2 regions of the Bacteroides sp. 14(A) genome follow, and region 2 is predicted to be linked to the other one. Evidence: riboswitches for the same ligand, from Rfam matches in the RefSeq annotation. Region 2 holds a riboswitch; the other holds the start of a gene.
The links. A riboswitch is a leader RNA that binds a small molecule or an ion and turns the genes downstream of it on or off. The one in region 2 is predicted to bind cobalamin.
Positions count from the first base shown of each region.

Region 1 (3,433 bases), 710 kb from region 2:
ACGTGAACAATGGCTTAAAGAAGCCCATTACAATGTGTTCCAGCTGAAATCCGAACAAGTATATATCGATTTGATAACTGACTCCGGTACGGGAGCAATGAGCGATCGTCAATGGGCAGCGATGATGCTGGGCGATGAAAGTTATGCAGGTGCTTCCTCCTTCTTCAATCTGAAAGAAGTGATCACTCGTCTGACTGGTTTTGAATATGTCATTCCCACCCATCAGGGGCGTGCTGCTGAGAATGTGCTTTTCTCTTATCTGGTACATGATGGAGATATTGTTCCGGGTAACTCTCACTTTGATACCACAAAGGGGCATATCGAGGGCCGGAAGGCCATTGCTCTGGATTGCACCATCGATGAAGCGAAGAATACTCAGTTGGAAATACCTTTTAAAGGTAATGTCGATCCTGTGAAGCTGGAAAAAGCGTTGCAGGAATATGGTGACCGTATACCGTTTATCATCGTTACCATTACGAACAACACGGCTGGCGGACAGCCCGTATCCATGCAGAATCTTCGTGAAGTCCGTGCTCTTGCGGATAAGTATAATAAACCTGTATTATTTGACTCCGCACGTTTTGCAGAAAACGCTTACTTCATCAAAATGCGTGAAGATGGCTATAGCGGTAAAACGATAAAGGAAATTACGAAAGAGATGTTCGACCTGGCGGATGGTATGACTATGAGTGCCAAGAAAGATGGTATCGTCAATATGGGAGGCTTCATTGCTACACGAAAAAAAGATTGGTACGAAGGTGCCAAAGGCTTTTGCGTGCAATATGAAGGGTATCTTACTTACGGTGGTATGAATGGTCGTGACATGAATGCACTTGCTACAGGACTGGATGAGAATACGGAATTTGATAATCTGGAAACCCGCATCCGTCAGGTAGAATATCTGGCAAAGAAGTTGGATGAATACGGTATTCCATATCAGCGTCCAGCAGGCGGACATGCCATTTTTGTGGATGCAACGAAGGTACTGACGCATGTACCGAAGAATGAATTCCCGGCACAGACTCTAACGGTTGAGCTATATCTTGAAGCCGGTATCAGAGGATGTGAAATCGGTTATATCCTGGCAGACCGTGATCCGGTTACCCGTGAGAACCGTTTTACCGGATTGGATTTATTGCGCCTGGCTATTCCCCGCCGCGTATATACGGATAATCACATGAACGTGATTGCAGTAGCGTTGAAGAATGTTTTCGACCGTCGTGAAAGTATTACTAATGGAGTCCGTATTACTTGGGAGGCTCCCCTGATGCGTCATTTCACTGTTCAATTGGAACGTACATAACTACTTTCTTTTTCATAATACAAATGAGGTTACCCGAATTCATATGTTGAAGGGGTAACCTCATTTCTTTTATTTATCTTCTTTCTCGTTATTCATTCTGTAACTTAATGCTCCCGACGGGCATTTCTTGATTTGAGCGATCAATTCTTCCGTCGTTGCATTTTCAGCCGTTATCCACGGTTTTTCTTTCGGATGATACACATTCGGAAGGGTCTTGGTACAAATGCCTGCATGTTGGCACAGTCCGGGTTGCCAGATGATGGTCACTTCCCCGTTCGTATATTCTTTCTTTATATTCATAACTATTTATTATTGAATGTGAATACCTTTCATTACAATTCTTTTCCATTCGGGATGTTTGTGAATGTATCCCGCTACAAACGGGCAGAGAGGTACTAACCTTAGTCCTTGTTTTTCTATATCTTTTAATGCTTTTTCTACTAACTGGCTGCCGATGCCTTTACCACCCAATTGAGTGGGTACTTCGGTGTGTGTCAGGTAAATCTCCCCATTCGTTGATTTTATATACTCAATCTTTGGAGTATATTTATCGACATGGAACTCATATTGGTGACGTTCTTCATTGTCGATCAGTTCATAATCTGCTTCCATAACTCTTCGTATTAATTGTTTACTGTATGTATAACACGCGGATGATGAAATTTGTTTTGGGAAAGTTACAGAATAAAATGTCCGGGCGAAATCCCTTCGACCGGACACCATTCAAATAAACTTGGCAGAGTTTATTGTTCCTTACTTTCTTTGAAGCAGAGTGGATGAATGAAATGATGGGACGATTTGCCCGTTTCATTAGACTCAACGCTTTTTCCTCGAAAGCAGTGATAAAAACAGTGCATGGCAGGTCTTCTGACTTGTTTCTGTTGCCAGGCGCCTTCCCGGAAGCGGACTTCCAGTGGCTATTGGTAGTTTGCCTGCAACCTATCATGAAACTTACAGCAGCGGGACTGTTCAGGATTTGCACCTGATTCCCTTTTAATTACCGTCTCCGAACAAAGACTGTAAACCAATGCATCGCAAAGATAAGGAAAAAAGTGATTAGTGGTTAGTGATAAGTGATTATTTTTCTTTTGCCAGTGTGAATACGAATTCCAATCCGCCACCCTGGTTGTTTTTGGCCGAAATGGTACCTCCATGGATGATTACCGAGTTCTTTACGATAGCCAATCCCAATCCCGTACCGCCCAGTTTGCGTGAGCGTCCTTTATCTACCCGGTAGAAACGTTCGAATAAGCGGTTCAGATGTTCGGGAGAGACACCTACGCCGGTGTCGGCAAAACTGAAATAATAAAAATTCTCGTCTTCGCGGAAACAACTGATGTTGATGCGTATATCCGTGCCTGCATAAGCAATAGCATTGTCCATCAGGTTGCGGAAAATGGAGTATAGCAGGGAATAGTTTCCCCGTAGTTGTATCTTTGGTTTTAGGGAGTTGACTACGGTGATATGCTTTTCTTCCAGTTCCAGGGATACCTCATTTACGATATTGCCTACTAACAGGCTGATATCTATTTTCTCCATGTCGATCATGTTGGCGGCTTCGTCCATACGCGTTAATACAGAGATGTCGCGTAGCAGTCGGCTCAACCGATTGCTTTGAGCATAGCATCGCTCCAGGAATGTCTGCATCTTCTCCCGCGAAATGTTTTCATTGTTCACGATGGTTTCCAAATAGCCCTGTATACTGCTGACCGGGGTCTTCAGTTCATGTGCGATGTTCTGTGTCAACTGGCGTTTCAGGCGGATCTGCTCTTCTTCCTGGGTGACATCATTGATGGATATCTCGAAGCTTAAGTCTTGGAATATAATACATTCCACAATAAACATACGTCCATTCTTATTGATGCTGATAGACATACGCTTTTCTTCCTTGCCCGGACGCTTGGGAGTCTTGTTGATGAAATCCGTGATTTTCTGGAACTCACTGATAGAGAATATTTCCTCTGTTGTTTGTAGGTTGGAGTCTGAAATCAGGTTGCTGTACTGTGTGAACAGGTTGTTGACCAGGATTTCTTTCTTGTCCTTATTGAATACGCCCAATCCTTCATGCGAGGTTTGTAAGTGGGTGATCAATTTCTCCCGTTCAATGTATAGCGCCTCTTTGGTTTCCCG
Region 1 is NZ_JAGH01000001.1:1,758,398-1,761,830, forward strand. Features, by position in the region: gene K429_RS0106575 (tryptophanase) at 1-1,303, shown strand, start outside; gene K429_RS0106580 ((4Fe-4S)-binding protein) at 1,373-1,603, opposite strand; gene K429_RS0106585 (GNAT family N-acetyltransferase) at 1,613-1,915, opposite strand; cobalamin riboswitch at 2,143-2,347, opposite strand; gene K429_RS0106595 (cell wall metabolism sensor histidine kinase WalK) at 2,381-3,433, opposite strand, start outside.
Region 1: it holds a riboswitch for cobalamin, as region 2 does, so the genes downstream of both, K429_RS0106585 (GNAT family N-acetyltransferase) here and K429_RS0103600 (TonB-dependent receptor domain-containing protein) in region 2, are expected to answer to the same signal.

Region 2 (3,433 bases):
GAGATAGTGAGAGTATGTTCTAAATACCCGTCAATTTCGTTTTCGGGTATATTTTGTGAAAGATAATAACGTTTCCCTACTCCCATCAGAGTATAACCTGCATTAAGCCATGGGGTCTCAATTGTAGCGGAGGCGTTTCCACTATGTTTCGGAGTATAAGGTAGCTGGTCTTTGTAATTTTTTGCTTCCGGATTGGTTAAGTCTATTGCTTCTTGTAGAGTATATCCACAGGAAAAATGTATTTCTGATCGATGAGTAAGCGGAAACTCTGTGGAAAGAGTAGCGTCCATACCTATGATACGTACTTTACCATAATTCTGCATTCTCCACACATAAGTGCTGGGGAAAGCAACTATTTTATCTGTAACCCTATTATAATATCCATCCAGTGTGATAGAACAATAATTCAGGAAAGTGAAAGGGGAACCACCGTAAGTGATGCCTATATTATATTCCTGCGCTTTTTCTGGTTTTAAATCCTTGTTACCACTTCGGAAATAGTAAAGGTCGTTGAAAGTTGGGGTACGGAAACAGCCCTTATACATGGCGCGGATGAAGAACAAATGTTCTTTCCATGGACGATAGTTCATACTAATGCTAGGACTAAGGCGATGCAGATCAGCGGGAGCACTTCCTTTTTTTACATGTTCTGAAATGTAAGTTCCAAGTATATGAGCCTGAACGGTCAGATGAGGGAAGGTGTATTTGCTGCTGAGTACTGTCAATGAGGTGTAGCGTGTGGGATAAGGGCAATCAGGCAAGGTATTATCTAAGGTGTTGATAACGCCATCCTGAGATAGAGAAAATGTCCAATTTTGTATTGGTTGATATAATAAGCTTGCAGAGAGATAATATTCTTTTTGAGTGTGTCGGTCAGTCACCTTGCCACTGTCATATTGGGAACCTTTATCTTGATAACGGTTATAAGCATAGTTATATTTTCCTTGTACCTGTAATGTCCACTCAGGTGAGAACGTTTTCTTCCATTGCGTCTGTAGGAAGAGATTTTCATCTACTAATCGTTCATTAGATTCCGGATTATATAAGATGACTGCACCGGGAAGCCCTCGTTTGGAATGATAGTAATAAGCTTTGGTATTCCAATGGTTACTGTCAGAGAATTGATGGAAAAAGTTTATTTCACCTTGGTAGGAAAAAATGTCTGAATTGTATCGCTTTTCTGTAGCAGTATGTTTCCCATTCTCTATTGTAAAAGGATACGTTCCATCTGAACGCAGGAAATTCCCATCAATAGTAAAGGCTGAGTTAGTTCCCACTTGTTGTTCCCAACGTGCGATGCTATTGAACAAACCGAAAGAACCTCCTTTAATTTGTCCGTGGAAATTGTGTTTTTTATTTGAAATGAATTTGGGTTGTTCTGTGACAATATGAAGTATCCCTGCGGAAGCATACATACGGGCTGATTGTAGAAGATTATCACTTTGTCCAATACTGAGTGAGAGTGTGGATATGTTATCAGTTGCAAAACGCCCAATATCAATTTGGCCTGCTTGGCTGTTGCTAACGGCTATTCCATCATAACTAACGGCTGTATGTGCTGCACCGAGATTACGAATAGAAATAGTCTTTAATCCTCCTAATCCACCATAGTCTTTCACGTTCACTCCACTAAAACGTTTTACGGCATCTGCTATACCTTGTAAGCCAAGTGCCTCAAAATCTTTGCGACTGAAAGATTGCGTTGGAGTTGCAGAAGTGATGCGGCTTGATATTTTTCGTCCTTTTACTGAAACTTCCGGAATGGCATGTACCTTTCCCGTAATGGAGTCTCCCGCCTGCTGTGCCTGTAAATTGACACAAAGGCAGCATGTGAAACAATATAAACAAAACTGTAGCCAGATGCATCGGCATGGATTATCCTTGATCATAACAAATAGCTGTAAAAATATAAGTATCTCATGCCCTTTCCTCGAAGGCATAAAATTTGATAGGTTTTGCAGGTCTTCTGACTTACTCCGGATTTACCGCCTTCCCACCGTGCGAATACCGGCAGTGGCATAGGTGATTGGTAAATCCTTGACAATGAGTTTACAGCAGCGGGACTGTTTGGGAGTTACACCCAATTCCCTTTTCATGAAGCATACCGAAAGGCATACTTCAACAAAACCGAAGGGCAAAGATAGGAAAGATTTATGTTTTATTTATTATAGGATGCAGTATTTCATAAATTTATGCATTTATTCTAACAGAGTAACTTAATAGAAAACTAATACTATAATGCTTATGCTAAAGAAAACTATTGCTGCGCTAAGCCTACTCAGTATCCTTGCAGCCTGTCAGAATGATGAGAATCCTTCTCAACCGGAACCTAAACCACGTCAAGACATCAATCTTACCCGTGCGGAACAAGAGTTTATGGACAAAGGTACAGACTTTGCTTTCCGTTTCTTCGATCAGGTGTGCAGTACCGAAAAAGAAAAACCGAATGTTTTTGTGTCTCCATTGAGTGCATCACTTTGTTTATCCATGATTACGAACGGGGCTACTGATAATACGCTTGCTGAGATGCAGGATGTATTAGGATTCCCTGCCAATACTTTCTCTCTTGATGATCTGAACAACTATAATCAAAAGTTAACTTCAGCTTTGTTGGATTTGGACAATACAACTCAACTCGGAATAGCTAATTCTATCTGGATAGAGGAAGGTTTTAAGGTTTATGACTCTTTTGTTGATGTAAATAAGAAAATGTACGATGCTCAGGTGCAAGAACTTGATTTCACATCTCCGACCGCCAAAGATGTGATAAACCAATGGTGCGCCACTCAGACTAATAATTGCATAAAAGAGGTTATTCAGGAAATACCTGCGGATGCTCGTATGTATCTGATTAATGCACTCTATTTTAAAGGTATCTGGAAAAGCCAGTTTGATAAGTCGGCTACTGGACAGGATAACTTTACCAATGTTGACGGCAGTCAGCAGAAAGTAGCTATGATGAACCAGACCGCAACGTTCAATTACACCCAGACTGATGATTTCTCTATTGCGGAATTACCCTATGGCAATGAAGCTTTTAGTATGGTGATACTGTTGCCATCTGGAGATAAGACCTTGGATGAAAGCTTACCCAGCCTGAATTATGAGAACTGGAAACAGTGGAGTAAGAATATGGCAGGAAAAGAACTACAAATTAAACTTCCTCGTTTTAAAGTAGAATATGACAAAGAGCTGGAAGAGGACATGATAGCTATGGGGATGAAAGATGCTTTCGATGCTTATAAAGCAAAGTTTGCCAATATGTCCGGTGCAGAATTATATATTGGCCTTCTGCAACAGTTTACTTATATAAATGTGGATGAGGAAGGTACCGAAGCGGCTGCGGTTACAGTAGGAGGAATGTTTGATAATGCTGTCGGTTTTCCTTCTCCTGTTCCCTTCTTTGTGAATCGTCCTTTTGCCTTTATGGTTA
Region 2 is NZ_JAGH01000001.1:1,044,296-1,047,728, forward strand. Features, by position in the region: gene K429_RS0103600 (TonB-dependent receptor domain-containing protein) at 1-1,889, opposite strand, end outside; cobalamin riboswitch at 1,939-2,142, opposite strand; gene K429_RS0103605 (serpin family protein) at 2,245-3,433, shown strand, end outside.